DNA from 3 places in the Streptomyces sp. NPDC126510 genome. Region 3 is predicted to be linked to each of the others. Evidence: riboswitches for the same ligand, from Rfam matches in the RefSeq annotation. Region 3 holds a riboswitch; each other region holds the start of a gene.

Region 1 (9,819 bases), on a different contig from region 3:
GGACGCCTGGAAGCGCAGCAGCTGTGCGTCGTCGGTGACGAAGACCAGATCCTCCTCACCGGTGCGCAGCTCGATCGCGCCGACGATCCGGTCGCCCTCCTTGAGGCCGATCACCTCGAGCTCTTCCTTGTTGGCCGGGTAGTCCGGCACCACGCGCTTGACGACGCCCTGTGCCGTCCCGAGCGCCAGACCCGGCGACGACTCGTCGAGCGTGGTCAGGCAGACCACCGTCTCGTCGTCCTCCAGGGAGACGAACTCCGCCAGCGGGGCACCCCCCGCGAGGTTCGGCGCCGACAGCGACTCCGGAAGCTGCGGCAGGTCGATCACGTTCAGCCGGAGCAGCCGGCCCGACGAGGTGACCACACCCACCTCGCCACGAGCGGTGGCCGGCACCGCCGAGACGATCACGTCGTGCTTCACGCGCTGGGCGGCGGCGTCCTCCGCGAACGGCTCGCCGTTCGCCGTGCGGGCCAGCAGCCCCGTGGAGGACAGCAGCACCCGGCACGGGTCGTCGGCCACCTGCAGCGGCACGGCCGCCACCGGGGCACCACCCGACTCCAGCAGGACCGTACGCCGGTCCGTGCCGAACTTCTTCGCGACCGTGGCCAGTTCCGAGGAGACGAGCTTGCGCAGCTCCGCGTCCGAGTCGAGGATCCGGGTCAGCTCCTCGATCTCCGCGGTGAGCCGGTCCTTCTCCGTCTCCAGCTCGATGCGGTCGTACCTGGTCAGACGGCGCAGCGGCGTGTCCAGGATGTACTGCGTCTGCACCTCGCTCAGCGAGAACTGCTCCATCAGGCGCTGCTTGGCCTGCGCGGAGTTCTCGCTGGAGCGGATCAGGCGGATGACCTCGTCGATGTCCAGCAGGGCCGTCAGCAGGCCCTCCACCAGGTGCAGCCGGTCGCGCTTCTTGCCGCGGCGGAACTCCGAGCGCCGCCGTACGACGTTGAAGCGGTGGTCGAGGTAGACCTCCAGGAGCTCCTTGAGGCCCAGCGTGAGCGGCTGGCCGTCGACCAGGGCCACGTTGTTGATGCCGAAGGACTCCTCCATCGGCGTCAGCTTGTAGAGCTGCTCCAGGACGGCCTCCGGCACGAAGCCGTTCTTGATCTCGATGACCAGGCGCAGGCCGTGCGCACGGTCGGTGAGGTCCTTGACGTCGGCGATGCCCTGGATCTTCTTCGAACCGACCAGGTCCTTGATCTTGGCGATGACCTTCTCGGGGCCGACCGTGAAGGGCAGCTCCGTGACGACGAGGCCCTTGCGGCGGGCCGTCACGGGCTCCACCGACACCGTCGCCCGGATCTTGAAGCTGCCGCGGCCGGACTCGTAGGCGTCCCGGATGCCGGACAGGCCGACGATGCGGCCGCCCGTGGGCAGGTCGGGGCCCGGGACGTGCTTCATCAGGGCGTCGAGATCCGCGTTGGGGTGCCGGATCAGATGGCGGGCGGCGGCGATGACCTCGCGCAGGTTGTGCGGCGCCATGTTCGTGGCCATGCCGACCGCGATGCCCGAGGCGCCGTTGACCAGGAGGTTCGGGAAGGCGGCGGGCAGGGCCACCGGTTCCCGCTCCTGGCCGTCGTAGTTGGGGTTGAAGTCGACGGTGTCCTCGTCGATGGACTCCGTCATCAGGCTCGTGGCCTCGGCCATCCGGCACTCGGTGTACCGCATGGCGGCCGGCGGGTCGTCGTTGCCCAGGGAACCGAAGTTGCCGTGGCCGTCGACCAGGGGGACCCGCATCGAGAAGGGCTGGGCCATGCGCACGAGGGCGTCGTAGATCGACGCGTCGCCGTGCGGGTGCAGCTTGCCCATCACCTCGCCGACGACCCGGGCGCACTTGACGTACCCGCGCTCGGGGCGCAGGCCCATCTCGCTCATCTGGTAGACGATGCGGCGGTGCACCGGCTTGAGGCCGTCGCGTGCGTCCGGCAGGGCGCGGGAGTAGATGACCGAGTACGCGTACTCGAGGAAGGAGCCCTGCATCTCGTCGACGACGTCGATGTCGAGGATCCGCTCCTCGTACGAGTCGTCGGGCGGCGGGGTCTTCGTGCTGCGGCGGGCCATCGCTGCCGGCTCCTCCTGTTACTGGTCGCTCGCCTACAAGGCGTTCGTGCGCTGACGAGACACCGACCGTACTCAGCCCTGCGGGCCTGCGCGCGCTCGCCCTCTCGTCACCGACCGCCCCTGCGGCTCGCTCATGCTGCTGCGATCCGGATCTGACGCCGACCATTGTGGACCGCCGCACTGACAACCGGGACCAGGGCCCGGTCCGGGCCGCATCCCGCGCTCTCGGTCCCAGGTCGCCGCCGGGAACTTCACCAGGGCTCCGCACGCTTGCATACAGTGGCAGGACCGGCAGGAACACGCGGTCTCAACAACCGCTCGCGAGTGAAGGGATGTACATGCCCATGGGTCACACGGCCACAGCCCAGGCAGGCTCCGGGGGCCTGACAGCGACCGAGCACCGCCTGGCCAACGGCCTGCGCGTGGTGCTCTCCGAGGACCACCTGACCCCGGTCGCGGCGGTGTGCCTCTGGTACGACGTCGGCTCACGCCACGAAGTCAAGGGGCGTACCGGCCTGGCTCACCTTTTCGAGCACCTGATGTTCCAGGGTTCCGCGCAGGTCAAGGGCAACGGTCATTTCGAGCTCGTCCAGGGTGCCGGCGGCTCGCTGAACGGCACCACCAGCTTCGAGCGGACCAACTACTTCGAGACCATGCCCGCCCACGAGCTGGAGCTCGCCCTCTGGCTGGAGGCCGACCGCATGGGCTCGCTGCTGGCCGCGCTCGACGACGAGTCGATGGAGAACCAGCGCGACGTCGTCAAGAACGAGCGCCGCCAGCGCTACGACAACGTCCCCTACGGCACCGCCTTCGAGAAGCTGACCGCCCTCGCCTACCCGGAGGGCCACCCCTACCACCACACCCCGATCGGCTCGATGGCCGACCTGGACGCGGCGACCCTGGAGGACGCGCGCGCCTTCTTCCGCACCTACTACGCGCCGAACAACGCCGTGCTCTCCGTGGTCGGCGACATCGACCCGGAGCAGACCCTCGCCTGGGTCGAGAAGTACTTCGGTTCCATCCCCGGCCACGACGGCAAGCCCGCCCCGCGCGACGGCTCGCTGCCGGAGACCATCGGCGACCAGCTGCGCGAGGTCGTCGAGGAGGAGGTCCCGGCCCGTGCCCTGATGGCCGCCTACCGGCTGCCGCACGACGGCACGCGCGCGTGCGACGCGGCCGACCTGGCCCTCACCGTCCTCGGCGGCGGCGAGTCCTCCCGCCTGTACAACCGGCTCGTGCGCCGCGACCGTACGGCCGTGGCGGCCGGCTTCGGCCTGCTGCGGCTCGCCGGGGCACCCTCCCTGGGGTGGCTGGACGTGAAGACGTCCGGTGACGTGGAGGTCCCGGTCATCGAGACCGCCATCGACGAGGAGCTCGCCCGGTTCGCCGAGGAGGGCCCCACGGCCGAGGAGATGGAGCGCGCCCAGGCCCAGTTGGAGCGCGAGTGGCTGGACCGGCTCGGTACGGTCGCGGGCCGCGCCGACGAACTGTGCCGGTACGCCGTGCTGTTCGGTGACCCGCAGCTCGCCCTGACCGCCGTCCAGCGCGTGCTGGAGATCACGCCGGAGGAGGTCCAGGAGGTCGCCAAGGCCCGCCTGCGGCCCGACAACCGCGCGGTGCTCGTCTACGAGCCGACCGCCCCCGAAGCCCCCGCCGACCAGGACGAGAACGAGGAGGCGGCCCGGTGACCGAGCTCGCCACGATGGACTTCCACCCCCGGCCGCAGGCGGGCGACGCCAAGCCGTGGGCCTTCCCGGCCCCCGAGCGCGGCTCGCTCGACAACGGCCTCACGGTGCTGCGCTGCCACCGCCCCGGCCAGCAGGTCGTCGCTGTGGAGGTGCTGCTCGACGCCCCCCTGGACGCCGAGCCCGCCGGCCTCGACGGTGTGGCCACGATCATGGCCCGGGCCTTCTCCGAGGGCACCGACAAGCACTCCGCCGAGGACTTCGCCGCCGAGCTGGAGCGCGCGGGCGCCACCCTCGACGCGCACGCCGACCACCCCGGCGTCCGGCTCAGTCTGGAGGTGCCGGCCTCCCGGCTCACCAAGGGACTGGGACTGGTCGCCGACGCCCTGAGGGCCCCCGCGTTCGCCGACAGCGAGGTCGAGCGGCTGGTCGCCAACCGTCTCGACGAGATCCCGCACGAGCTGGCCAACCCGTCCCGCCGGGGCGCCAAGGAGCTCTCCAAGGAGCTGTTCCCGGCGGACGCGCGCATGTCGCGGCCGCGGCAGGGCACCGAGGAGACCGTCGCCGCCATCGACTCCGCGGCCGTACGCGCCTTCTACGAGAAGCACGTCCGCCCGGCCACGGCCACCGCCGTGGTCGTCGGGGACCTCACCGGCATCGACCTCGACGCCCTGCTCGGGGACACGCTGGGCGCCTGGACGGGCTCCCCGGCCGAGCCGCGGCCCGTGCCGCCGGTGACCGCCGACGACACCGGCCGGGTCGTCATCGTGGACCGCCCGGGCGCGGTCCAGACGCAGCTGCTGATCGGCCGGATCGGCCCGGACCGGCACGACCGCGTGTGGCCCGCGCAGGTGCTCGGCACGTACTGCCTCGGCGGCACGCTCACCTCGCGCCTGGACCGCGTCCTGCGCGAGGAGAAGGGCTACACCTACGGCGTACGGGCGTTCGGCCAGGTCCTCAGGTCCGCCCCCGACGGAACGGGTGCGGCGATGCTCGCCATCAGCGGCTCCGTGGACACGCCCAACACCGGCCCCGCTCTGGAGGACCTCTGGACGGTGCTGCGTACCCTCGCCGCTGAGGGGCTGACCGACGCCGAGCGGGACGTCGCCGTGCAGAACCTGGTCGGCGTCGCGCCGCTGAAGTACGAGACGGCAGCGGCCGTCGCGAGCACGCTGGCCGACCAGGTCGAGCAGCATCTGCCCGACGACTACCAGGCCACGCTGTACCGGCAGCTCGCCGCGACCGGCACGGTGGAGGCCACCGCGGCGGCCGTCAGCGCCTTCCCGGTGGACCGGCTGGTGACCGTCCTCGTCGGTGACGCGGCGCAGATCAAGGCGCCTGTCGAGGCCCTCGGCATCGGCGAAGTCAGCGTCGTCGCCGCCGAGTAGCGGCACGCGCGCTGAGGGGCCCTGGATGTCTTCGAAGGCACCAGGGCCCCTTTATGCCCGAATTGGGATGGGAGTTGCCTGTCTGCCCTGTGGGATGCGCTACAAAAGCTGGGATCCGTTTGGGAATTGAAAGTGGCGCCGCTTAGCGTCGTCCGGGCTGTTCGTCAGGCAGTGCGCCGCACCCGCGGCACCGGACAGTCATCGCCGAGTCCCCGTACGGCGCGAGCCAGGGGAGCCGGGGACCCATCGCAGTCCCTGGGGTGAATCGGACGCCCGCGCGTGCCGCGAGGGAGTCCGTAGGAGACCTTCCTGCTCCGAACCCGTCAGCTAACCCGGTAGGCGAGAGGGAAGGAAAGGACCAGCCACCACATGGCGTTCACTCGCGCCACCGGGAAGCACCGTCGTCCCAGCAGGATCCAGCGCCGTACCGCCCGCGCGGCGGGTGTCGCGGCCCTCGCCACCACCGGCGTGATCGGCACCGTGGCGGCCCCCGCGGCCTTCGCCGCCGAGCCCAGCGCCGAGCAGACCGGCCTCACCCCGGTCGTCACCATGGGTGACACCGTGGCCCAGCAGATCGACGCCCAGGCCGTCGCGCAGCGGCAGGCCGCCGAAGAGGCCGCCGCCAAGCGGAAGGCCGAGGAGGCCGCCCGCAAGCGGGCCGCCGAGGTGGCGGAGAAGGCCAAGGCGGAGGCCGAGAAGGCCCGCGAGGTCAAGGAGCGCGCCGCCCGCGAGGCCGAGCGCAAGCGCCTCAACGCCTACGTGGCCCCGATCTCCGGCTCGTACGTCTCCACCGGCTACAAGGCCAGCAGCGGCCTGTGGTCCTCCGGCAGCCACACCGGCGTGGACTTCCACGCCGCCACCGGCACCTCCGTCCACGCGGTCGGCATGGGCGAGGTCGTCGAGGCCGGCTGGGGCGGCTCCTACGGCAACAACATCGTGATCAAGATGAACGACGGGACGTACACCCAGTACGGCCACCTGTCCTCCATCGGCGTCTCGGTGGGTCAGAAGGTCACCCCCGGTCAGCAGATCGGCCTGTCCGGCGCGACCGGCAACGTCACCGGCCCGCACCTGCACTTCGAGGCGCGTACGAGCCCCGAGTACGGCTCGGACATCGACCCGGTCGCCTACCTCCGCTCGCACGGCGTCGGCGTCTGACCCGGACCCTCCACCGTTTCCGAAGCCCCGGCTCCCCGAGCCGGGGCTTTCGGTGTTTTCCGGACGCCCGCCGGATGACCCGTGAGGTGCCGCCGGATGCCCGCTGTCCAAAAAATATCCCTGGATTCCCGCCTGCCGTCGGAAATTCCGGCTCATTGCAATAGAGTCACAGAATCACGCGCCGCTCGCCGGCGTTTCACGGGGATTAAGCGGAGGTCGGTCATGCGTATTCCCGCGCACTCGGTGTGCACCGCCATCCGGGACGACATCGTCGCGGGTGTCCACGCACGCGGCAGCCGGCTCACCGAGGAACTCCTCGCCCGCCGCTACGGCGTCTCGCGGGTGCCCGTCCGGGAGGCGCTGCGCACGCTGGAGGCCGAGGGCTTCGTGGTGACCCGCCGGCACGCGGGCGCGTGCGTGGCCGAACCCACCGAGCAGGAGGCCGGCGACCTGCTGGAGATGCGGATGCTCCTGGAGCCGCTCGGTGCGGCCCGCGCCGCCCAGCGCCGCACCGAGGCGCATCTGAAGGTCCTGCGCGGACTGGTCCGGCTGGGCCAGGACCGGGCCCGTCGCGGCAACAGCGACGACCTGCGCTCCCTCGGCGCCTGGTTCCACGAGACGCTCGCCCAGGCCTCCGGCAGCCCCGCCCTGACCTCGATGCTCACCCAGCTCCGCCACAAGATCACGTGGATGTACGCCGTGCAGGCGCCGCTCAGCCCGGTGGAGTCCTGGGCGGAGCACGGAGCGATCGTGGACGCGGTGGCGCGCGGGGACGGCGAGCGCGCCCGGGCGGTCACGGCGCTGCACACCGAGCGCGCGACCGGCGCGCACCGTCTGCGCCTCGGCTCCGCGGAGGAACGCGCCGACCGTGTGAGGAACTCGCAACATCCCGTAAACACGGCGAGCCTGCGGCATTAACACGACAGCCGTATACAAAGAGAGATGAATTCTCGGGGGCCTATTTCTGCTGCCCGGACACGGGAATTCCTGCCCGGAATGGCCCGGAAATGGCGAAGGGCCCGCCCGGTGAATTCGGACGAGCCCTTCGCTGTGCGCCGCATCGGGCGCTCGGGACATCAGACGGTCTCGGGCAGTTCCTCGAGACCCTCGGAGACCAGCTTCGCCAGCCGGTCGAGGGCGGCGTCCGCGCCCTCGGCGTCGGAGGCGAGGACGATCTCCTCGCCCCCCTGGGCGCCGAGGCCCAGGACGGCCAGCATGGAGGCCGCGTTGACGGGGTTGCCGTCAGCCTTGGCAATCGTCACCGGGACGCCTGCGGCCGTGGCGGCTCGGACGAAGATGGAGGCGGGGCGGGCGTGGAGACCCTCGGCCCAGCCGACGTTGACGCGGCGCTCAGCCATGTGTTGCTGCCCTTCGGTTTTCAGGGTTGTCTAGACCAGTTTCCCATATCGTGAAGCCCTCCCGGAGCGGTCCTCGCGTTCCACTCCCGGGGTGCCGTCGGATCGCGGCCTCGACCCGACTGACGCCCTCCACAGACTGCCTCGCGCCGCTGTCAGGCGCTAGCCGTACTCTGGGGCCCATGCAGACCTCGCCGGACCGGCACGAGTATCCCGCCCACTGGGAAGCCGACGTGGTGCTGCGCGACGGGGGTACCGCGCGCATCCGGCCCATCACCGTTGATGACGCCGATCGCCTGGTCAGCTTCTATGAGCAGGTCTCCGACGAGTCGAAGTACTACCGCTTCTTCGCGCCGTACCCTCGCCTGTCCGCCAAGGACGTCCACCGCTTCACGCACCACGACTTTGTGGACCGGGTGGGACTCGCGGCCACAGTGGGCGGCGAGTTCATCGCCACCGTACGCTACGACCGGATCGGCGCGGACGGAACGCCCGCGTCCGCACCCGCCGACGAGGCCGAGGTCGCCTTCCTCGTGCAGGACGCCCACCAGGGCCGCGGGGTCGCCTCCGCGCTGCTCGAACACATCGGCGCCGTCGCCCGCGAGCGCGGCATCCGCCGCTTCGCCGCCGAGGTGCTGCCCGCCAACACCAAGATGATCAAGGTGTTCACGGACGCCGGCTACACCCAGAAGCGCAGCTTCGAGGACGGTGTCGTCCGTCTCGAGTTCGACCTCGAACCCACCGACCGCTCCCTGGCCGTGCAGTACGCCCGCGAACACCGCGCCGAGGCACGGTCCGTGCAGCGGCTGCTCGCCCCCGGCTCGGTCGCCGTGATCGGCGCCGGCCGCACACCGGGCGGCGTGGGCCGCAGCGTCCTCGGGAACATCAGGGACGCCGGGTACACCGGCCGCCTCTACGCGGTGAACAAGGCCCTTCCCGAGGAGCAGAAGGAGCTCGACGGGGTGCGCGCCCACCGCTCGGTGCGGGACATCGACGGCCCCGTGGACCTCGCCGTCGTCGCCGTCCCGGCCGAGCACGTCCCCGAGGTCGTCACCGAGTGCGGCGAACACGGCGTGCAGGGCCTGGTCGTGGTCTCCGCCGGGTACGCCGAGAGTGGCCCCGAGGGGCGCGAACGCCAGCGCGCACTCGTGCGGCACGCGCGCACGTACGGCATGCGGATCATCGGCCCGAACGCCTTCGGCATCATCAACACCTCCCCACGGGTACGGCTCAACGCCTCCCTCGCCCCCGAGGTGCCGCGCCCCGGCCGGATCGGCCTGTTCGCCCAGTCCGGCGCCATCGGCATCGCCCTGCTCTCCCGGCTGCACCGGCGCGGCGGCGGCGTCACGGGCGTGACCGGCGTCTCCACCTTCGTCTCCTCCGGCAACCGCGCCGACGTCTCCGGCAACGATGTCCTGCAGTACTGGTACGAGGACCCCGACACCGACGTCGTCCTCATGTACCTGGAGTCCATCGGCAATCCCCGCAAGTTCACCCGCCTCGCCCGCCGGACCGCCGCGGCCAAGCCCCTGGTCGTCGTCCAGGGCGCGCGGCACGGCGCCGCCCCCCAGGGGCACGCCGTACGGGCGACCCGGCTCCCGCACGCGACGGTGTCGGCGCTGCTGAGGCAGGCCGGAGTCATCCGCGTCGACACGATCACCGAGCTGGTGGACGCGGGCCTGCTGCTCGACCGCCAGCCCCTGCCCGCAGGACCCAGAGTGGCGATCCTCGGCAACTCCGAGTCGCTCGGCCTGCTCACCTACGACGCGTGCCTCGCCGAGGGCCTGCGGCCGCACCCTCCGCAGGACCTGACCACGGCGGCGTCCGCGGCCGACTTCCACGCGGCCCTGTCCCGCGCGCTGGCCGACGACCGGTGCGACGCCGTCGTCGTCACCGCCATACCGGCGGTGGGGGAGGGCTCGGTCGGCGACGCGGCTCTCGCGCAGGCCCTGCGCTCGGCATCGGCGGCGGCCCCGGCCAAGCCGGTCCTCGTGGTCCACGTGGAGCTCGGCGGTCTGGCGGAAGCCCTGTCGGCGGCGGCGAGTACGGCACCACAGGCCGGGGTGGACAATCCACCGCAAAGTGCCCCCGGTCCGGCTCGCGCCGCGGCGCAGCCCCCTGCCGCGGCGCAGCCCCCCGCCGCGACCCAGCCCCCCGCCGCCGAGGCTCCCGAGG
Region 2 (9,819 bases), on a different contig from region 3:
GCCGACATCGGCCTGACACCCGTAGAGGTCGCCGGACGGATCGGCGCGAGCCTGGCCGTCAAGGAAGAGCTGTCCAAGGAGCCACAGGAATGACCACCGCCGAATCCGCGTCGGAGTCGTCACAGGCCGGGGAGTTCGACCTCGGCAGGCTGCTGGCCGAGCGCGGAGCCGAGCGCTACGAGCTGCACACCCGGTACCTCAACCACCAGCTCCCGCGCATGCTGCGCACCATCGGCTTCGACAAGGTCTACGAGCGCGCCGAGGGCGCCTACTTCTACGACGCGGACGGCAACGACTACCTGGACATGCTCGCCGGGTTCGGGGTGATGGGCCTCGGCCGCCACCACCCCGTCGTACGCAAGGCGCTGCACGACGTCCTGGACGCGCAGCTCGCCGATCTCACCCGGTTCGACTGTCAGCCGCTGCCGGGCCTGCTCGCCGAGAAGCTGCTCGCGCACAGTCCGCACCTGGACCGGGTGTTCTTCGGCAACAGCGGCACCGAGGCCGTCGAGGGCGCGTTGAAGTTCGCCCGGTTCGTCACCGGCAGGCCGAGGATCCTGTACTGCGCGCACGCCTTCCACGGACTGACCACCGGCTCCCTGTCCGTCAACGGAGAATCCGGTTTCCGCGACGGCTTCGCCCCGTTGCTGCCCGACACGGCCGTCCCGCTCGGCGACCTCGACGCACTGGAGAGGGAGCTGCGGAAGGGCGACGTCGCCGCACTGATCGTCGAGCCGGTCCAGGGCAAGGGCGTCCTCACAGGTCCGCCCGGGTGGCTGCGGGCCGCGCAGGAGCTGCTGCACCGGCACAAGGCGCTGCTCATCGCCGACGAGGTGCAGACGGGCCTCGGCCGCACCGGCGACTTCTACGCCTACCAGCACGAGGACGGCGTGGAGCCCGACCTGGTGTGCGTGGCCAAGGCACTCTCCGGTGGCTATGTGCCGGTCGGCGCCACGATCGGCAAGGACTGGATCTTCAAGAAGGTCTACTCGTCGATGGACCGGGTGCTGGTCCACTCGGCGAGCTTCGGGTCCAACGCGCAGGCCATGGCGGCGGGTCTCGCGGTGCTGTCGGTGATGGAGAACGAGCAGATCGTCGCGGGCGTCCGGGCCACCGGGGACCGGCTGCGGTCCCGGCTGGCCGCGCTCACCGACCAGTACGAGATGCTCGCCGAGGTCCGCGGCAGGGGGCTGATGATCGGCATCGAGTTCGGCCGGCCGCAGTCGCTGAAGCTGCGCAGCCGCTGGACCATGCTCCAGGCGGCGCGCAAGGGACTGTTCGCGCAGATGGTCGTCGTACCGCTGCTGCAGAAACACCGGATCCTCACGCAGGTCTCCGGCGACCACATGGAGGTGATCAAGCTGATCCCGCCGCTGATCATCGGCGAGCGTGAGGTGGACCGCTTCGTCGACGCCTTCACGGCCGTGATGGACGACGCGCACAACGGCGGGCTGGTGTGGGACTTCGGCAAGACACTCGTCAAGCAGGCGGTGGCCAACCGGTGAATCCGCTGCTTTTGCCTGTGAGGCAAGAAATTTGCCGCTGAGGCAAGACTCCGGCTGAATGGAGGCATGAGCTCCTCCGAGACCGAGCGGCCCCCCGGGGCCGACTCGCCGGCCGACCAGGCCGCAGGTGCGCTGCCCGCCGTGGTGGCGCCCCAGCTGCGGGCCCTGCGGCGCCAGGCCTCCCTGACGCTGGAGGCCGCGGCCCGCGCCGCCGGGCTGTCGCCCGCCCACCTCTCCCGGCTGGAGACCGGACAGCGCCAGCCTTCACTGCCGATGCTGCTCGCACTGGCCCGCATCTACGGTACGACCGTCTCCGAGCTGCTCGGTGAGACGGTCGCCGACCGGGACGCCGTCATCCGCGCGGCCGACATGGAACCCACCGCGGCGGGCGGCTGGACCTACTGGCAGGCCGGTGCCCCCGGCCGCGGGATGCAGGCCCTGCGCGTCCACGTCCCCCACGGCTCCCAGGGCGACATCGTGCGCGTCCACCCCGGCGAGGAATGGCTCCACGTGCTGCGCGGCCGACTGCGTCTGCGGCTCGGGGACACCACGCACCGGCTGGCGGCCGGCGACAGCGCCCACTTCGACTCGCTCACCCCGCACCGGATCGCCGCCGAGGACCACGACGGCGTCGACCTGCTCTTCGTCCACACCCTGCTGCAGAGCCCCACGGCCGCCCTGTGCCTGGGCCCCACCCCCGGAGACGCGTCATGAGCAACATGGAGGAGAAGTTCCCCCGGGCCCTGTGGGTGAGGTTGTTCATCTACCTCATCGCCGGCCACTTCTTCGCCGCCTTCGTGTACCTGCTGTTCGAGGTGGGGGCGAAGTAGCCCCCGCTCCCGTTCCTCAGTCGAGAAGCCGCTCGCGTAGCCGCTCCCGGGTCTCCGCGTACAGCCCCAGCCCCTTCTCCAGGTAGGTGTCGACGCCGCCCCACGTCTCCTCGATGGTGTCGAAGGCCGCCGTCAGGTACTCGGCGCGCGCGTCGAAGAGGGGGCTGAGCAGCTCCATGACCTCGGGGGAGTAGGCCGAGGCGGCGGAGCTGGAGCGGTGCACCTTGTAGCGGCGGTGCTTGGCGTTCGACTTCAGGTAGTCCTCGACGATCGCCTCACGCTCGACGCCCACGGCGAGCAGCGTCACCGCGACGGACAGCCCGGCGCGGTCCTTGCCCGCCGCGCAGTGCATCAGCGCGGGGACGCTGTCCTCGGCGAGCGCGTGCAGCACCCGGGAGTGCTCGTCGGTGCGGTGCTTGATGATCGTGCGGTACGAGGCGATCATGCGGCCCGCGCCCTTGCCGTCCGAGAGGATCTCGCGCAGCTGGTCCAGGTCGCCGTCGCGGACCATCTTCCAGAACTCGGCGCCGTCGGCGGGGTCGCTCAGCGGCAGGTTCACATTGCGCACACCGGGCAGCTCGACGTCCGGCCCCTCGAGCTTCTGGTCGGCCGCGTTGCGGAAGTCGAAGACCGTGTGCAGGCCCAGACCGGTCAGGAAGGCGGCGTCCTCCCCGGTCGCGTGGGCGAGGTGGCCACTGCGGAACAGCACGCCCTGGCGCACCCGCCGCCCGTCCACGGTCGGCAGCCCGCCCACGTCACGGAAGTTGCGCACTCCGGCCAGCTCGGGCTCGGTCGACGGGACCTGCTGTGTCACGAGGGCTCCTCCCCTTCGGCGCCGCCGGCGCGGCTCGTCGACGGGCGTCTTCCGACGATACGACATGCCTGCCTGGGGCAATGAGTTGTCCACAGGCGTTGCCCGGAACCCCCACCTCGCCCGATGATGTTGCCGCCTGGTCGCACCTGGTCGGGCTTGTTCGAATATGTGAGGGCACGATGCTGGACATCTCCGAAGACGGTCGTACCTGGGTGCTCTCCGGCCCGGCCAGCAGCTATGCCGTCCATGTCACCGACCGGGACGAGCTGCTGCACCTGCACTGGGGCCCTCGTATCGGCCTGGCCGACGCCGAGGCGCTCGCCGTCCGGCCGCTGCCGGACTACTGGCCCTTCGAGTCCCCGCTCGACGGGCGCGAGGAGTACCCGGTCGAAGGCGGCCCCCGCTTCGTCCGCCCCGCCCTGTCCGTCCGCACCGCCGGGCGGCGCGGCACCGAGTGGGCCTACGAGGGGCACGACGCCGAGGACGGCGAGTTGCGGCTCCGGTTCCGCGACGGCGATCTGGCCGTCACCCTGCACTACCGGATGCGCCCCACGGCGGATGTCGTCGAACGCTGGGTGACCCTGGACAACCAGGGGCCGGCCGTCGAGCTGCTGCGCGCCGACTCCGCCACCTGGACCCTGCCCGACCGTGACACCTGGCGCCTGTCGCAGCTGCACGGGCGCTGGGGCGCGGAGTCGCGGCTGACCCGCACCGGCCTCACCCACGGCGAGAAGGTCATCGGCAGCCGTCGCGGCCACACCTCCCACCAGCACCTGCCGTGGGTCGCCCTCGACACCGACGCCACCGAGGAGCGCGGCGAGGTCTACAGCTGCGCCCTGGGCTGGTCCGGGTCCTGGCGCATCGCCGTGGCCCAGCTCCCGGACGCGCGCGTGCAGATCACCGGCGGCGCCGGCCACGACGACTCCGGCCTGCTGATGCTCGGCACGGGGGAGTCGTACACGACGCCCGTCTTCGCCGGGCTCTTCAGCGACGGCGGCTTCGGCGGGGCGAGCCGCGCCTGGCATGCCTACCAGCGGGCGTACGTGATCCCGGACGCCGATCGGGACCGGCCCGTGCTGTTCAACTCCTGGGAGGCCACCGAGTTCGACATCTCCGAGGAGCAGCAGCGGGAGCTCGCCGAGCGGGCCGCCGCCATGGGCGTCGAGCTGTTCGTGGTCGACGACGGCTGGTTCGGGGCGCGCACCAGCGACCGGGCCGGGCTCGGCGACTGGACCCCGAACCCCGACCGCTTCCCGGGCGGGCTCAAGCCGCTCGCGGACCATGTGCACGGCCTCGGGATGCAGTTCGGGATCTGGGTCGAGCCCGAAATGGTCAACCCGGACAGCGACCTGTACCGCGCGCACCCCGACTGGGCGCAGTACCAACCAGGACGAAAGCGGACGGAATTCCGTAATCAGCTCGTCCTCAACCTCGCCCGCGAGGACGTCCGGGAGTACCTGTGGGAGCAGCTCGACGGGCTCCTCTCCGGCGCGCCGATCGACTACGTGAAATGGGACTTCAACCGCTGCTTCACCGACGCCGGCTGGCCCGACGACGCCTACCCGCAGCGGCTGTGGATCGACCACGTGCACGGCCTGTACGCCCTGCTGGACCGGCTGCGGGCCGCCCACCCGGGGGTGGCCTTCGAGTCCTGCTCGGGCGGCGGCGGACGGATCGACCTCGGTGTGCTGAGCCGCACGGACCAGGTGTGGACCTCCGACAACACCGACCCCCTCGACCGGCTCGCCATCCAGCACGGCTTCAGTCAGATCCACCCGGCGCGGGTCATGGCCGCCTGGGTCACCGACAGCCCCAACGCCATGCTCAACCACCGGGCCAGCTCGCTGCGGTTCCGGTTCGTCAGCGCCATGGCCGGGGTGCTCGGGGTCGGCGGCGACCTCACGAAGTGGACGCCGGAGGAGCTCGCCGAGGCGGCGGAGTGGGTGAGGCTCTACAAGGAGATCCGGCCCGTGGTGCAGCGCGGCGACCAATACCGGCTGCGGGCTCCGGAGGGTGGGCTGAGCGCCGTGCAGTACGTCCTCGGCGAGGAGACCGTCGTCTTCGCCTGGCTCCAGGCGCAGCGCTACGGAGAGCCCGTTCCAGCGCTCCGGCTGCGCGGCCTCGATCCGGCAGAATCGTATGAATGCCGTGAAACGGGCGAAGTTCACCGAGGGGCCGTCCTGCTTCATCACGGACTGCGGGTCGGCTTGCGCGGGGATCTGGACGCCGTGATCGTCCACCTTAAGCGGAAGTAGCCATTCTGTCCGAATGGAGAGAATTGGCGGCTTAGGGATAACGTGCCCCGATCGTAAAGGAGATGAGGTCGGGGTGCGTGACCATCGTCATATTCGTGACGATGTGCTGTCGCCATGTTCACGTAATCCCCGCAAAAACCAGGGCTGTCGAGCAATGCGGGAGATCGGTAATCCACGCTCCGTGACGGCGAATGTGGCGACGCGTCAAGAAAAACACCGTCACGGGCAACCGCAAGCTTGTCCTATTGCGTCGTGGTCGCTTACGTTCCACACCAATCCGGACGGACGCCTAATCCTGCCGCCGCCCGGAGCCCGCACACACTGACCCGAAGCACGGCAGGAGCGGGGGACCCACAGGTAAGACGCCTGTTCCGGTTCCCGGAACGGCTTGGGGTTCAGCCGCGCCCCGGCGCGGCCGGGCATCTCCAGCCCGCACCCGACAGCTCACCTCGCAGGCGACGGAGAGGAATTCGCCATGCCCGCGAAGGGTAAGCACCGCCGTCCCAAGACCCAGCGTTTCACCCGCTCCATCGCCGTCGCCGGAACCGGCGGGGCCGCCCTCGCCCTGCCGCTCATGGGGGCCACCGGCGCTCACGCCGCCACCCCGCAGTCGGCTCCGGAAAAGGCCGTCCAGTCCGCTCCGGCCGCCGGGGAAAAGGCCGCCGAAAAGACCAATGGCGCCCACACGTACACCGTGAAGGCAGGCGACTACCTCGCGAAGATCGCCGGCGAGCAGCACGTCAGCGGCGGCTGGAAGAAGCTCTACGCGGACAACCGTGACGCCGTCGGCTCCGACCCGTCGCTGATCCACCCGGGCCTGAAGCTGTCGATCGGCAAGAAGGCGGCGAGCGCTCCGAAGGCCTCGGCTCCCTCCGCGCCGAAGGCCTCGGCCCCGAAGCCGTCCGCCGCCGATGCGGCCCCGAAGGCGGAGACCGCCGCGAAGCCGGCCGCCGCCGAGAGCAACTCCAGCGGTTTCACCCTCCCGGTGACCGGTGCCACCATCGGCACCCCGTACCACATGTCCGGCAGCATGTGGTCGAGCGGCTACCACACCGGTGTCGACTTCGTCGTCCCGACCGGCACCTCCCTCAAGGCCGTCGGCGCGGGCACGGTCGTCTCCGCCGGGTGGGGCGGCGCGTACGGCAACCAGGTCGTCATCAAGCTCGCCGACGGCTACTACGCCCAGTACGCCCACCTGTCCCAGCTCTCCGTCTCGGCCGGCCAGACCGTGACCGCCGGGCAGCAGGTCGGTCTGTCGGGCGCGACCGGCAACGTGACCGGACCGCACCTGCACTTCGAGATCCGCACCACGCCGGACTACGGCTCGGACGTGGACCCGGTCGCCTTCCTGCGCTCGCACGGCGTCTCCGTCGGCTGACCCGCCGCACGACCACCTGCCTGACAGGCGGCCGAAGGCCGGACCCCGATCCCCGGGTCCGGCCTTCGGTGTGTGCGGATACCGGCGCTCGTCCCAAGGGATCGACAGGCGGCGGCAGTTGGGACAGAGTGATCACGGCCGGAGTGCAAGCGCTTTCCAGAGCCTTCCCGGCGGATCCCGAGGAGTGGTGTCACCGTGCCGACCACCCGCAGAGCGTTCGGAGCCCTGGCCGCCGGAGCCGCCCTGACGGCCCTCGCCCCCACAGCCGCCGCGCACGCCGCGTCCCCGCACCGCCGTCTCATCGCACACGACGACTTCTGCCACGGCCTCGGGCAGTGGGCGACCGAACTCCAGGGCGGCGGCACCGTCACCGCCGCACACGGCACACTGGAGATCGACGTACCCAGCGGTGCGACCGTGTGGTTCAGGAAGCGGCTCGAAGGGCCCTACGTACTCGAGTACACCGCCACCCCCGTCTCCGAGGGCGGGGCCAACGACCGGGTCTCGGACCTCAACAACTTCTGGAACGCGACCGACGTCCGCTCCCCGCGCGACCTCTTCGCGACACCACGCGGCGGAGCCCTCGACGAGTACGACCACCTCACGACCTACTACGCCGGCTACGGGGCCAACTACAACACCACGACCCGGCTGCGCCGCTACGTCGGCGAACCCGGCGTCCGGCCCCTGGTCTTCGACTACACCCAGCCGCTGCTGGTGCCGGGCGAGCCGAACCGGGTGCGGATCGTCTCCGACGGCTCCACGGTCCGATGGTGGAACAACGGCCGGCTCGTCTTCGACTACAGCGATCCGCAGCCCTACACGGGCGGCCATTTCGCCTTCCGGACCGTCTGGAGCCACTTCCGGATCACTGGGTTCCGGGTCTGGCGACTCACCCCGAAACATCCCTGACAAGCGGGGTATTCCGGAGTTGGCGAACACTTTAGGAGTGGGTTATCTCACCGCCCGTCAACCCTTCCCTACGGTCGCGTAGGTCACATTCGAAGGTGAATCATGGGCTGCTGTGGCAGACGATTCGAAGAGTGACAGCAAAGCAGAGATCGGGTCGTACGTGGCGGTGGGGGACAGCTTCACCGAGGGCGTCGGCGACCCCGGCCCCGGCGGGGCGTTCGTCGGCTGGGCCGATCGGTTCGCCGTTCTGCTCGCCGACCGCAGGCCCGAGGGCGACTTCCAGTACACCAATCTCGCCGTACGCGGAAAGCTCCTCGACCAGATCGTGGCGGACCAGGTTCCGCGGGCCGTCGGCATGGCCCCGGACCTCGTCTCGTTCTGCGCCGGGGGCAACGACATCATCCGGCCCGGCACCGACCCGGACGAGGTGGCCGAGCGCTTCGAGCGGGCGCTGGCCCAACTCACCGCCGTGTCCGGCACGGTGATGGTGACGACCGGTTTCGACACCCGTGGCGTGCCCGTGCTCAAGCATCTGCGCGGCAAGATCGCCACGTACAACGGACACGTCCGGGCCATCGCCGACCGGTACGGCTGCCCGGTGCTCGACCTGTGGTCCCTGCGCAGTGTGCAGGACCGCCGGGCGTGGGACGCCGACCGGCTGCACCTGTCGCCCGAGGGGCACACCCGCGTGGCGCTCCGCGCGGGGCAGGTGCTCGGCCTCGACGTGCCGGCCGACCCCGAGCAGGCGTGGCCTCCGTTGCCCCCGCGCGGCGTGCTCGACGTGCGGCGTGACAACGTCGCCTGGGCGCGTGAGTTCCTGGTGCCGTGGATCGGGCGCCGGCTGCGCGGGGAGTCCTCGGGCGACCATGTGACGGCCAAGGGGGCGCTGTCGCCGGACGACATCAGGATGCGGATCGCCTCGGTGGCGTGAAGGCGGCTCCTGCACGTGCGGGTCGCGCCGGTCGCGACACCGACGCGGCCCGCACGCACAGGAGTTGCGGCTTCGAGAGCGGGTCCTCCCGCTCGGCCCGGCGCGACGCGGCGTGACGGTGCTGGGTGGGGTCGGTGAGCCCCCTGGCCCCGGCGTGATCCGAAGGACACCGTCTAAGAGGCCGTCTCGATTGGTTCGTATGGACGGGGTGATGGCGCTGTGGCCCTGGTTCGCCGACCTGCCATGATCACCTCATCGTGTTCCATGACGGGTCCGGAAGGCGTGAAGGGGCCACGCCTTGGGGCGGTGGTCGCTGTCGTCCCCGATCACATCTGCACGCCTGCGAATCTCGCCGATGAGCTGCTGGTTGTCCGAGACCGGGAGGTCATCGACCGCCGGCCGGTAACGGCCCGAGGTGCCGACACCTGAGCACGGTTTCCGGCCGGGAGCCGGCGGTAGCAGATTCGGAATCGCGGTTATCCCGGCGCAGGCGAGGAAGTGTTCGGCTTTGCGCTCACGGCGACGGTGAAGGCGGCGGCACCCGGCCGGCCAGGCCACCGTCCGCTCCACGGTCCCAATGGCGGCCCCCCCAGTCGCTGCGAGGACTCGACTCCTGGCCAGCCACCCCGGGGCCGCGGCGGAGCGGTCGGCACCACCGGCTGAAACAGCTCCCACGACCCGTCCGGCACCAGGCGCTCCACCATCGCCATCACGGCCGCCGGCCCAGAGATCACGCCGGTCGAGATGAGGTCCCGACCAGCGGCTCTGGCCTGCTCGCCGTCGCGGCCGTGGACCCGCAACCCTGGGCGGACCACTTGTGCTCGCGTCGCCAGGTTCGGCTGAGAGAGGTGCGTTGGCGTGGATCATCGGGTCTCGGCCGTCTCATTCTCAGCCGCGGTGACTTCGGCCGGGCGGCGCAGCCAGCGGAGCGCGACGAGTCCGAGGACGAGATGCAGGACGCCGGCTGCCGCCGCGGCGACGTGCAGTCCAGTGAGGAAGGCGGACTTGGCGTCGGTCACGATCACTGCTGTCAGCTCAGGCAGCTGGAGTGTCTCGTCGAGGGTGGGGGCGAGGTCGGGGCCTTGGAGGCGGAACAGCAGAGCTGCCAGCGAACCGAGCAACGCGATACCGAGAGCATTGCCGATCTCGTTGCTGGTCTCCGCGATCGCGCCTGCGGATCCGGCGCGCTCGGGA
Region 3 (9,819 bases):
TTCGGTGAGCTTGGCCGACGGGTCGGCGGAGGAGCCGCCCTCGCCGTTGCCCGCCGCGCCGGACATCAGGCCCGACTCCAGGCCGCCGAGGTCCGGCAGGCCGAGGTCCGTGCTGATCTTCACCGTGCCGGACAGCTGCTGGACGTCCGACTTCGCGATCTTCTCGATGAGCTGCTGTGCGGTGATCTTCGGGAGGTCGGGGTCACCGGAGTCGGCGAGTGCGGGGACCAGCCCGATCGTCGCGGCGGCCACCCCCACCACCGTGACCGGGACGATGTACCGCGCGGCTTTGCGCCGCCCGGAGCGCTGCTCGTCGACCTCTCCGGCGGTCGTGCTGTCGTCGGATGCGTACGGTGCCATGTGTGCCCTACCTCCATGGTCGGCGGCGGCTGTCCGTGTCGTCCACGCACTCGTCCCTGAGCCGCCATTCTCACCCGAACAGGTGAGGAGTGGTGTTTTCCGTGGTCACCATCTGACCAAATCGGCCAGGGAGATACGTCAGACCCCGGGCTCAACTCCGCGTACTGCTGGGGTATGACACGGGAGGGCGGCTTCTCCCCCGACCCGTAGGGGTCGTAGGGCCCGGGTCGCCGGGAGGGACGGGCTAGCCGGCCCGGTGCACCACCGCGTCGCACAGCTCCTGGAGCGCCGTCTTCGCGGTGCACTCGGGCAGCGGCGCCAGCGCCGAACGGGCGTCCTGGGCGTAGCGGACGGTGTCCCGCCGGGCCTGCTCCAGCGCCGGGTGGGCGCGCAGCAGGCGAAGGGCCTCGGTGTGCCGGTCGTCGTCGGTGAGGTCGGAGTCGAGCAGCTCGCACAGGGCGATGTCCTCGGCGAGCCCGAGCCGGGCCGCGCGCTCACGCAGCCGGAGCACCGGCAGGGTGGGGATGCCCTCGCGCAGGTCGGTGCCGGGGGTCTTGCCGGACTCGTGGGAGTCGGAGGCGATGTCGAGGACGTCGTCCGCGAGCTGGAAGGCGACGCCGAGCCGCTCGCCGTACTGGGTCAGCACGTCCACGACGGTCTCGTCGGCGCCGGACATCATCGCGCCGAACCGGCACGACACCGCGATGAGCGAACCGGTCTTGCCGCCCAGCACGTCCAGGTAGTGCTCGATGGGGTCGCGGCCGTCCTGCGGTCCGGCCGTCTCCAGGATCTGGCCGGTCACCAGACGCTCGAACGCCTCGGCCTGCACCCGGACGGCCTCCGGGCCGAGGTCGGCCAGGATGTGCGAGGCCCGGGCGAAGAGGAAGTCGCCGGTGAGGACCGCGACGGAGTTGCCCCAGCGGGTGTTCGCACTCGCGACACCGCGGCGCACGGCGGCCTCGTCCATGACGTCGTCGTGGTAGAGCGTGGCGAGGTGGGTCAGCTCCACGACGACGGCCGACGGCACGATCCCGGGCGCGTGGTGGTCACCGAACCGGGCGGAGAGCATCACGAGCAGCGGGCGGAACCGCTTGCCGCCGGCCCGCACAAGATGCTGGGCGGCCTCCGTGATGAAGGGCACGTCACTCTTGGTGGCCTCGAGCAAGCCTTCCTCGACAGCCGTCAATCCGGCCTGGACGTCGGCTTCCAGAGCCTGGTCCCGCACGCTCAGCCCGAACGGCCCGACGTCGGTCACGAGGGGTCTCCTGTCTGCTGTGTCTGCCGGTGATTACGCGGATTGTCGATAGGTCGCTGCCCTCACTCGAGTCAGCGTATCCGGTCACGTTTCGATCACCGCCAGCGCCCGTGGTTACAGGCCGGGTGGTATCCGATCACGACCGCTATGTTTTCGATCAACCTATAAGAACAGATATTTATCGACTTACCCAGGGGTAGCGAGATATGCACGATTTGCCGCGATGAGTCGATGAATTCCCCTTGGCGGAAATTGCCCCACAGGCTCGTGATCAGTGAGTTGAATCACTTCTTCCCCATTTCCGCCCCGACTCCACACCGGCCCCTACCGCCTTCCCCCGAAAGCCAGTTGAGCCTTGGCTCAAGCAAAGGATCAAGCCGCCCAAACGCCCCCGACCAAGGTCAACCGCGCAATGTGTGACTGAGGTGCTTGTTCCCGACATGTGCTCTCGCATACGTTCCGGCCCTGTCCGGCGGACGCCTAATCCTGCCGCCGCCCGGACTCCCCACATAACCGACTCACTCACGCGTGGCAGGAGCGGGGGACCCAGGTAAGTCGCCGGTCCGCACAGCGGCACGGCTCGGGGTGAAGCCGCGTACGGCACACGGTGCCGTACGCGGCCGGGCACCTCCCGGCCCGAACCCGACAGCTCACCTCGCAGGCGCCGGAGAGGAACATCACCATGGCCGGACGAGGCAAGCACCGTCGCCCCAGAACCAACCCGCTGACCCGAGGCATCGTCGCCGTCGGCACCGGTGGAGCCGCACTCACCCTTCCGCTCCTCGGAGCCACGCACGCGAGCGCCGAACCCCAGAGCGCCCCCGCCGCACAGTCCGTGCCGCAGGCGGCCAAGCCCTCCAAGTCCCTCACGTACACCGTGACCAAGGGCGACTCGCTCGCCCGCATCGCGGACAAGTACGACGTCCGGGGCGGCTGGAAGCAGCTCTACAAGGACAACCGCGCCGCCGTCGGCGACAACCCGAAGCTGATCCACCCGGGTCTGAAGCTCAAGGTGAAGACCACCAAGTCGGTCGCGCCGAAGAAGACGGCGACCCAGTCGTCCGCCCCCGCCAAGCCGGCCGCGAAGCCCGCCGGCGGTGTCGCCCAGGCCACCCAGGCGTCCGCGAAGACCTACGCGGACAACCTCGACGGGTGGATCCGCGAGTCGCTGGACATCATGGCGCAGCAGGGCATCCCGGGCTCCTACGACGGCATCTACCGCAACATCATGCGCGAGTCGTCCGGCAACCCCCAGGCGATCAACAACTGGGACTCGAACGCCGCCGCGGGCACCCCGTCCAAGGGCCTGCTCCAGGTGATCGACCCGACGTTCGCCGCCTACCACGTGCCCGGCACCTCCTTCGACCCGTACGACCCGGTCGCCAACATCACGGCGGCCTGCAACTACGCGGCCGACCGCTACGGCTCGATCGACAACGTCAACGGCCCGTACTGAGCCGACCCGCCCAGCAGTCGCTCGAGGACGACGGCGATGCCGTCGTCCTCGTTCGACAGGGTGACCTCGTCGGCCACGGCCTTCAGTTCGGGGTGGGCGTTGGCCATCGCGACGCCGTGACCGGCCCAGTCGAACATCGGGATGTCGTTGGGCATGTCGCCGAAGGCGATGGTGTCCGCCGGCCGCAGCCCCAGGTGCTCGGCGGCCAGCGCCAGGCCCGTCGCCTTGGTGACCCCGCACGGCTGGAGCTCCACCGTGCCGGGCCCCGACATCGTCACCGTCGCCAGCGAGCCGACCACCGAGCGGGCCGTCGCCGCCAACTCGTCGTCCGTCAGGAAGGGGTGCCGCAGCAGCACCTTGCTGATGGGCTCGCCCCACAGCTGCTCGCGCCGCTCGACCCGGACCGCGGGCAGGGTCGGATGCGGCATCAGATAGCCCGGCTCGATCAGGGTGAGCCCGTCCACCCCGTCCTGGTCCACGGCCGCGTAGACCTGCCCCACCTCGGCCTCGATCTTGCCGAGGGCGGTCTCCGCCAGCTCCCGGTCCAGGGTGATGGACCACAGCAGCCGCTCCGCACCGGCGTCGTACACCTGCGCGCCCTGCCCGCACACCGCGAGCCCCGTGCAGCCGAGGTCGTCCAGGAGCGGCCGCACTCTCGGCGCCGGCCGCCCCGTCACCACGAGGTGCTGGGCACCGGCGTCCGCCACCCGCGCGAGCGCGGCGAGGGACCGGTCGGACAGGGTGTCGTCGCCGCGCAGCAGCGTCCCGTCCAGATCGGTGGCGATGAGTGAATATGCGATGGGTGCGGCCATGATCAGAGAATACGGACAGCGCGCCCCTTCGTTTCATCGGACGGCGCACGCCGATTGCCCGGTTGAAGGCCTCTGCACCAGTTGGCAACAACATGCTCCGCTACCTACCCGTGGGGCCGCATAGAGCGGTACCTTCCAAGTGTCCAGGGGGGACTTGATCGGGGGGTCGGGTTGAGCAGTGGGCGCATTCGTGTGGCTGGGCCCGGGGAGCTCGGTGAAGGGGAGAGGGAGCGCTGGCGTGCGCTGCGCGCCGCCTCGGACGCACCGCGCAACCCTTTCATGGAGCCGGAGTTCACCGAAGCCGTCGGCCTGTTCAGGCCGGGGGCCCGGATCGCGGTGGTGTACGAAGGTCCGGAGCCGTCCGGCTTCCTGCCCTATGAGCGGGGCCCGTTGGGACAGGGCCGGGCGATCGGGCTCGGTGTCTCGGACGCGCAGGGCGCGATCCTGCGGCCCGGCCTGGACGTGGAGACGGGCGAACTCCTGAAGGCCTGCTCGGTGTCGAGCTTCGCCTTCGACAATCTGGAGGCCGAGCAGCGGCTGTTCGTCCGGTACGCGGCCGAGGAGCACGCCACCTACGTCGTCGACGTGGAGAAGGGCTACGAGACGTACGAGTCGGTGCTGCGCGCGCAGTCGCCGAAGTTCCTGAAGACGACCCTGGCCAAGGAGCGCAGGCTCGGCCGGCAGGCCGGTGAGCTGCGGTTCGTGTTCGACGAACGCGACCCGGCCGCGCTGCGCACGCTCATGGAGTGGAAGTCCGCGCAGTACCGCAGGACCGGCCGCCGGGACCGGTTCGCCCAGGAGTGGATCACGCGGCTCGTCGGGCAGCTGGCCCGGACCCGGGCGCCGGAGTGCAGCGGCACGCTGTCCGTGCTGTACGCCGGTGAGCGGCCCGTCGCCGCACACTTCGGACTGCGTTCGGCCTCCGTGCTGGCCTGCTGGTTCCCGGCCTACGACCCGGAGTTCGCGAAGTTCTCGCCGGGTCTGGTGCTGCACCTGCGCATGGCCGAGGCGGCGGCCGCCGCCGGTGTCGCCATGCTCGACCTGGGGCGGGGCGCGGCCGAGTACAAGGACGCGCTGAAGACGGGCGAACTGCCCGTGTACGAGGGCGCGGTGACCCGTCCGGGGGTGGGCGCGGCGCTGCACTGGCTGAGCCGCGAACCGGCACGCCGCGCGCACAGCTTCGTCCGCGGCAGGCCGCAGCTCGCGTCGCTGGCCACGCGGACGCTCAAGGGCGCGGCTCGGCTGCGCCGTACCTGACACACGAGGGGGGTGGGCGCATGGCCCGTTCGGTGCGTGCGCAGGAGGAGATACGGCGGTTCCTGGACATCGGGGCGGTGCAGGTCGCCGAGCTGGACCTCGACGGTGACGAGGCGGTGCTCAGACCCGGCCCGGGGAGTCCGCCCGTGACGCACGGAGAGGTGTTCGTGCTGGTCAGGAGAGGCGGACGGCCCGTGGGGACGCTGCTCGGGCAGGTGCCGGAGGGGGTGGATCCGAAGACCGTGCTGGCGGAACGGGCCCGGATGGAATGCGGGCCCGCCGGCCTCGGCGAACCCGGGGAGCCGCCCTTCACGAGCGTCGTCGTCGCGACCCGGGAGCGGGCCGGGCAACTGGCCCGGGCGCTGGACTCGCTGCTGGCGCAGGAGCATCCGCGGTTCGAGATCGTCGTCGTGGACAACGCGCCCGTCACGAGCGAGACGCGGGAGCTGGTCGAGCGGAAGTACGCCGAGCGGGTGCGGTACGTCTGTGAGCCCGTCCCGGGGCTCGCAGCCGCCCACAACGCCGGGCTGGACCGCGTGCGCGGCGAGGTGGTCGCCTTCACCGACGACGACGTGGTCGCCGACCCGCGCTGGCTGACCGAGCTGACCGCGCCCTTCGCCGCCGACCCGGGGCTCGGGTGCAGCACCGGGCTGATCCTGCCGGCGCGGCTGACCACCCCGGCCCAGGTGCTGCTGGAGAGCCACGGCGGCTTCGCGAAAGGCTTCACTCCAAGGACGTACGACCCGGCGCACCCGCCGGGCGACGAGCCGCTGTTCCCGTTCACGGCCGGGCGGTTCGGCTCGGGCGCGAACATGGCGTTCCGCACGGCGGTGCTGCGTTCCGTCGGCGGTTTCGACCCCGCCACCGGGGCCGGGACGGCGGCCCGGGGCGGCGACGACCTCTACGGCTTCGTGCGCGTCCTGGCCCAGGGACACCGGCTGCGCTACACGCCGTACGCCCTGGTGTGGCACCACCACCGGGAGACCTGGCGGGACCTGGAGACCCAGGCGTACGGCTACGGCGCCGGGCTCACCGCGTACCTCACCGCGGTGCTCGTGAACCGGCCGGCGCTGCTGCCGGCGTTTCTCGCGCGGCTGCCCCGCGGCCTCGCCCACGCCCGCACGCTGACGGCGGTACGCGCGACGGACGGGGCGGACGGCGCCGGCACGCCGGGCGACCACGACGCCCGCACGCACCCCTGGCCGCGGCGGCTGTCGCGGCTGCAGCGCAGGGGGATGCTGTACGGGCCGGCCGGCTATCTGAAGGCACGGCGTGCGCTGCGCGCGGCTGCTCGGGAGAAGACGGTTCGGGGGGCGAGATGAGGACGGACGGCAGAGGCAGGGCCGAGCGGGGTGCGCGGGAGGGTGAGGGGCCGATCGGCCCGCCGCATGCCGAAGGAACTCCCGCCATTCCCGTCTTCCTGTACCACTCCGTGATGGACGATCCGCCGGACTGGATCGCCGAGTTCACCGTCACGCCGAAGCAGTTCGCCGCGCATCTCGACGCCGTCGTCCGCAGCGGTCGTACGCCCGTCACGATCAGCGCGGTCGCCGATCACCTGGCCGGTCGGGCGCCGCTGCCGCCCCGGCCGGTGCTGCTCACCTTCGACGACGGCTTCGCCGACCTGCCGGGACCCACCGCCGAGGCCCTGGCCGCACGGACGCTGCCCGCCACCGCCTACCTGACCACCGGCGCCATCGCCCCGGGCGGTCGCAGTCTGCTGCCGCCCGCGCCGATGATGAGCCTGGCCGGCGTGGCGGAGCTGGAACGTTCCGGCATGGAGATCGGCAGCCACACCGTGACGCACGCGCAGCTCGACACCCTGTCGGCCAAGGGTCTGGCCTACGAACTGCGCACCTCCAAGGCCGTGCTGGAGGACGCCCTCGGGCACGAGATCCGGCACCTCGCCTACCCGCACGGCTACAACAGCCCCCGGGTACGGGCCATGTCGGCCCGGGCCGGCTACGAGACGGCGACGGCCGTGCGGCACGCGCTCAGCTCCGACCGTGACGAGCGGTACCGCATCGCCCGGCTCATCGTCCGGCGCACCCATACCGTCGCCGATGTCGAGAGCTGGCTCGCCGGGGCCGGCGCGCGGGTCGCGCCGTACCGGGACGGGCCGAAGACGATCGCGTGGCGCTGGTACCGGCGGGCCCGTGCGGTGCTGCACGGGCCCGAGTTCGCGGGCTGACCTCGGCGGGGGCTACCGCAGCGGCTGGTTGAGGTAGGGGTCGGAGACGGCCTTGCGCAGGCTGTTCCAGGCGGGGTCGTTCGCCACCGCCAGGTCGCAGTGCGGTCCGGGGTCGCGGTAGTTCCACTGGAGGGCGGCCTTGACGCCGTCCAGGTCCTTCAGCACCCCGGGCACCTGCGCGTACCACTCGGCCTGCCGCTGCGGGCGGTTGGCGTCCGCAGCGGTGCCGAACTCGGAGAGCATCAGCGGCTTGTCGTCGGAGATGTTCGCCCGGATCCAGTCGTGCGTGGCCTTCTGGGTCTGCGCGAAGGTCAGCCAGTCCGCGTCGTGGCAGCGGTAGTAGTTGTACTGGTTGTAGCCGATCCAGTCGACGTAGTCGTCGCCCGGGTACATCTTCTCGATGTCGTCGGCGTGGTCGAGGTATCCGGTGGTGATCCACGTCCACACCACGTTGTCCACGCCCAGGGCGCGGAACCGGTCGTGGATGTGCCGGTAGGCCTTCACGTAGTCGGCGGGTGTGCCACTGGCGGGGGTGCGGGTGTCCATCTCCAGGTCGAAGGAGAGGAACACCTTCTCGCCGTAGTCCTTGATGCGCCGGGCCTGGACGTCGATGACCTTGTCGTCCAGCTCGCCGGACGCGATCTGCTTCCAGGTCGGCTGCTGCCGCTTCGTGCCGCCCCACCACTTGCTCTCCCAGGAGAGCAGCAGCAGGTGGTCCTCGCCGACGCGTTGTTCCTCCGGGGTGAGCAGCCGGCCCTCCCGCCGAGTGCCCGAGGGCAGGGACATGTCGTGGTACGTGTACACGATGTCCAGCTTCCGGCCCACGCGCTTCTCGTAGGCGCGCACCTTCTCCGGCAGGTCGTTCCGCTCGTGCGGTACGAACGCCCCGAACCAGGCGCCGCAGGGCGGCACCAGAAGGGCTGTCGGGCGGCAGTCCGCCGGCGCCCCGGCCGCTCCCTGCTCCTGCGGTCCGGAGGCGTTCCGCAGGGCGAGTACGGCGACCAGCACCGCGCTGACGACCGTGGCGGACGTGATCAGCAGTCGGCGCCGGCTCGATGTCAACGGGCCGGCGACCGGGTCGCCCGGGCGCGGATCGTCCTCGTGCGGCTTCCCGCGGTGCCGGCCTCCGGTGGCGTGCGGCGTGCGGCGAAAGGGACGGTGGGGGCGGTTGAACCTCACTGAGCGGAACCCTTCGGTGTCCTCGGTGTCGTCCCCGGCCGCGGGGAGGCGCGCAGCGGCGGACAGAACGCGGTGAGTGTGGTCAGCAGCGTCAGCGTCAGCAGCACCCGCTGCGCGCTGAAGGTGTGCGTGGCGATCAGCACGGTCGCGACGAGCATCACGGCGCCGACGCTCAGGAACAGCGTCAGCATCAGCCGCTCCAGCAGGTCGGAGTGGCGGGCGAAGTCCGGGTCCCTGCGCTCCACGGGGCCTTCGGCGGGCCGCGTCCCCAGGGCGGGGGCGCAGACTCTGACCACGGCCGCGCCCGGCCCCGCCGCCAGGAAGGCCACGACCGCGGCGCCCCGCAGCGGCGATCCGCCGGGCAGGGCGAGCGCGGCCAGCGCCAGCCAGCCGCCGAACGGGGGCAGCATCCGGACCACGAGTTCCTGCGGTGTCATCGCTCCGCTCCCCCTGCCTGCTTGAGTACGTAGAGCCATCCGGCGCTGTTCTCCGCCACGAGCCGGAACCTCGTCGATGCGGCGACGGACTTCTGGATGCGCTCCAGCTGCGCCCGGTCGAGCTGCCCGTTCATCTCGGAGTTGGCCAGCTGCCCCTGGGTGAGCAGGAAGTAGGCCCGGCCCGGACGCTCCACCCCGGCCATGTCGCGCGCGAGGGTGGCGGCGGGTCTCCTGACGATCCGGTCGACGTGGCTGCGGCCGTCGTCGAGGAACCAGTAGTGGTCGACGCTCCAGTAATCGGCGTAGGCCTCCGGGTAGTTGCGGTTGGCCGCCACGACCAGCGAGCCCTCGGGCGCCTGGTCGAAGAGCTGCCGTACGAGGGACACTTCCTGGGGCGGGAAGTAGTTGATCCGGTCCTTGCCGGAGTAGGCGGGCACGAACGCCAGGGTGGTGCCGAGCAGTGCGGCCAGCGGCACCCAGGTGCCGGTCCCCCACCGGCGGGTCCTGGCCGGGCCGGTGGCCTGCCGGTTGCCGGCCTCCCGCGCGGCGGCGTCGGCGGCCAGGGTGCGGACTTTGGGCAGCAGTGCGGCGGCGGCGAAGAAGGCGGCTCCGGGCAGCATGAAGAGCAGCACCCGGAAGATCATCTCGCTGCCGTAGCTGCTCGCCGCGAACATCGGCACCGGGGCCGCCGCGACCAGCAGCAGGGGGAAGGCGCGGTGGCGCAGCACCCGCTGGCGCAGCACTCCGACGCCGGCGAGCAGCAGGACCGAACCGGACAGCAGTCGGGCCGCCCAGGACGTCGCGATCGCTCCGGTGCCGGTCGGGGTGGCGCCGTAGCCCGTCTCGACGTTGGCGCCGACGTCGCCGATGGA

Evidence for each region. Region 3 has a riboswitch for cyclic di-AMP ahead of ABTX60_RS23025 (transglycosylase SLT domain-containing protein). Riboswitches for the same ligand answer to the same signal wherever they lie in the genome.
Region 1: it holds a riboswitch for cyclic di-AMP, as region 3 does, so the genes downstream of both, ABTX60_RS31595 (M23 family metallopeptidase) here and ABTX60_RS23025 (transglycosylase SLT domain-containing protein) in region 3, are expected to answer to the same signal.
Region 2: it holds a riboswitch for cyclic di-AMP, as region 3 does, so the genes downstream of both, ABTX60_RS09805 (M23 family metallopeptidase) here and ABTX60_RS23025 (transglycosylase SLT domain-containing protein) in region 3, are expected to answer to the same signal.

What each region holds. Positions count from the first base shown of each region.
Region 1 covers NZ_JBEORR010000027.1:39,130-48,948, forward strand. Annotated here, with positions in the region: gene ABTX60_RS31580 (DNA gyrase/topoisomerase IV subunit A) at 1-2,058, opposite strand, end outside; gene ABTX60_RS31585 (M16 family metallopeptidase) at 2,403-3,746, shown strand; gene ABTX60_RS31590 (M16 family metallopeptidase) at 3,743-5,131, shown strand; cyclic di-AMP (ydaO/yuaA leader) riboswitch at 5,324-5,488, shown strand; gene ABTX60_RS31595 (M23 family metallopeptidase) at 5,501-6,289, shown strand; gene ABTX60_RS31600 (GntR family transcriptional regulator) at 6,512-7,207, shown strand; gene ABTX60_RS31605 (HPr family phosphocarrier protein) at 7,366-7,647, opposite strand; gene ABTX60_RS31610 (bifunctional acetate--CoA ligase family protein/GNAT family N-acetyltransferase) at 7,827-9,819, shown strand, end outside.
Region 2 covers NZ_JBEORR010000006.1:84,006-93,824, reverse strand. Annotated here, with positions in the region: gene dxs (1-deoxy-D-xylulose-5-phosphate synthase) at 1-93, shown strand, start outside; gene ABTX60_RS09830 (aspartate aminotransferase family protein) at 90-1,505, shown strand; gene ABTX60_RS09825 (helix-turn-helix domain-containing protein) at 1,572-2,219, shown strand; gene ABTX60_RS09820 (DUF6126 family protein) at 2,216-2,335, shown strand; gene ABTX60_RS09815 (tyrosine-protein phosphatase) at 2,352-3,149, opposite strand; gene ABTX60_RS09810 (alpha-galactosidase) at 3,329-5,404, shown strand; cyclic di-AMP (ydaO/yuaA leader) riboswitch at 5,721-5,875, shown strand; gene ABTX60_RS09805 (M23 family metallopeptidase) at 5,880-6,782, shown strand; gene ABTX60_RS09800 (DUF6250 domain-containing protein) at 6,978-7,694, shown strand; gene ABTX60_RS09795 (SGNH/GDSL hydrolase family protein) at 7,807-8,625, shown strand; gene ABTX60_RS43210 (hypothetical protein) at 8,869-9,054, shown strand; gene ABTX60_RS09785 (MFS transporter) at 9,489-9,819, opposite strand, start outside.
Region 3 covers NZ_JBEORR010000016.1:3,023-12,841, forward strand. Annotated here, with positions in the region: gene ABTX60_RS23015 (LolA family protein) at 1-360, opposite strand, end outside; gene ABTX60_RS23020 (polyprenyl synthetase family protein) at 605-1,615, opposite strand; cyclic di-AMP (ydaO/yuaA leader) riboswitch at 2,125-2,294, shown strand; gene ABTX60_RS23025 (transglycosylase SLT domain-containing protein) at 2,298-3,071, shown strand; gene ABTX60_RS23030 (HAD family hydrolase) at 3,035-3,883, opposite strand; gene ABTX60_RS23035 (GNAT family N-acetyltransferase) at 4,070-5,140, shown strand; gene ABTX60_RS23040 (glycosyltransferase family 2 protein) at 5,161-6,462, shown strand; gene ABTX60_RS23045 (polysaccharide deacetylase family protein) at 6,576-7,331, shown strand; gene ABTX60_RS23050 (glycoside hydrolase family 26 protein) at 7,344-8,510, opposite strand; gene ABTX60_RS23055 (hypothetical protein) at 8,507-8,947, opposite strand; gene ABTX60_RS23060 (glycosyltransferase) at 8,944-9,819, opposite strand, start outside.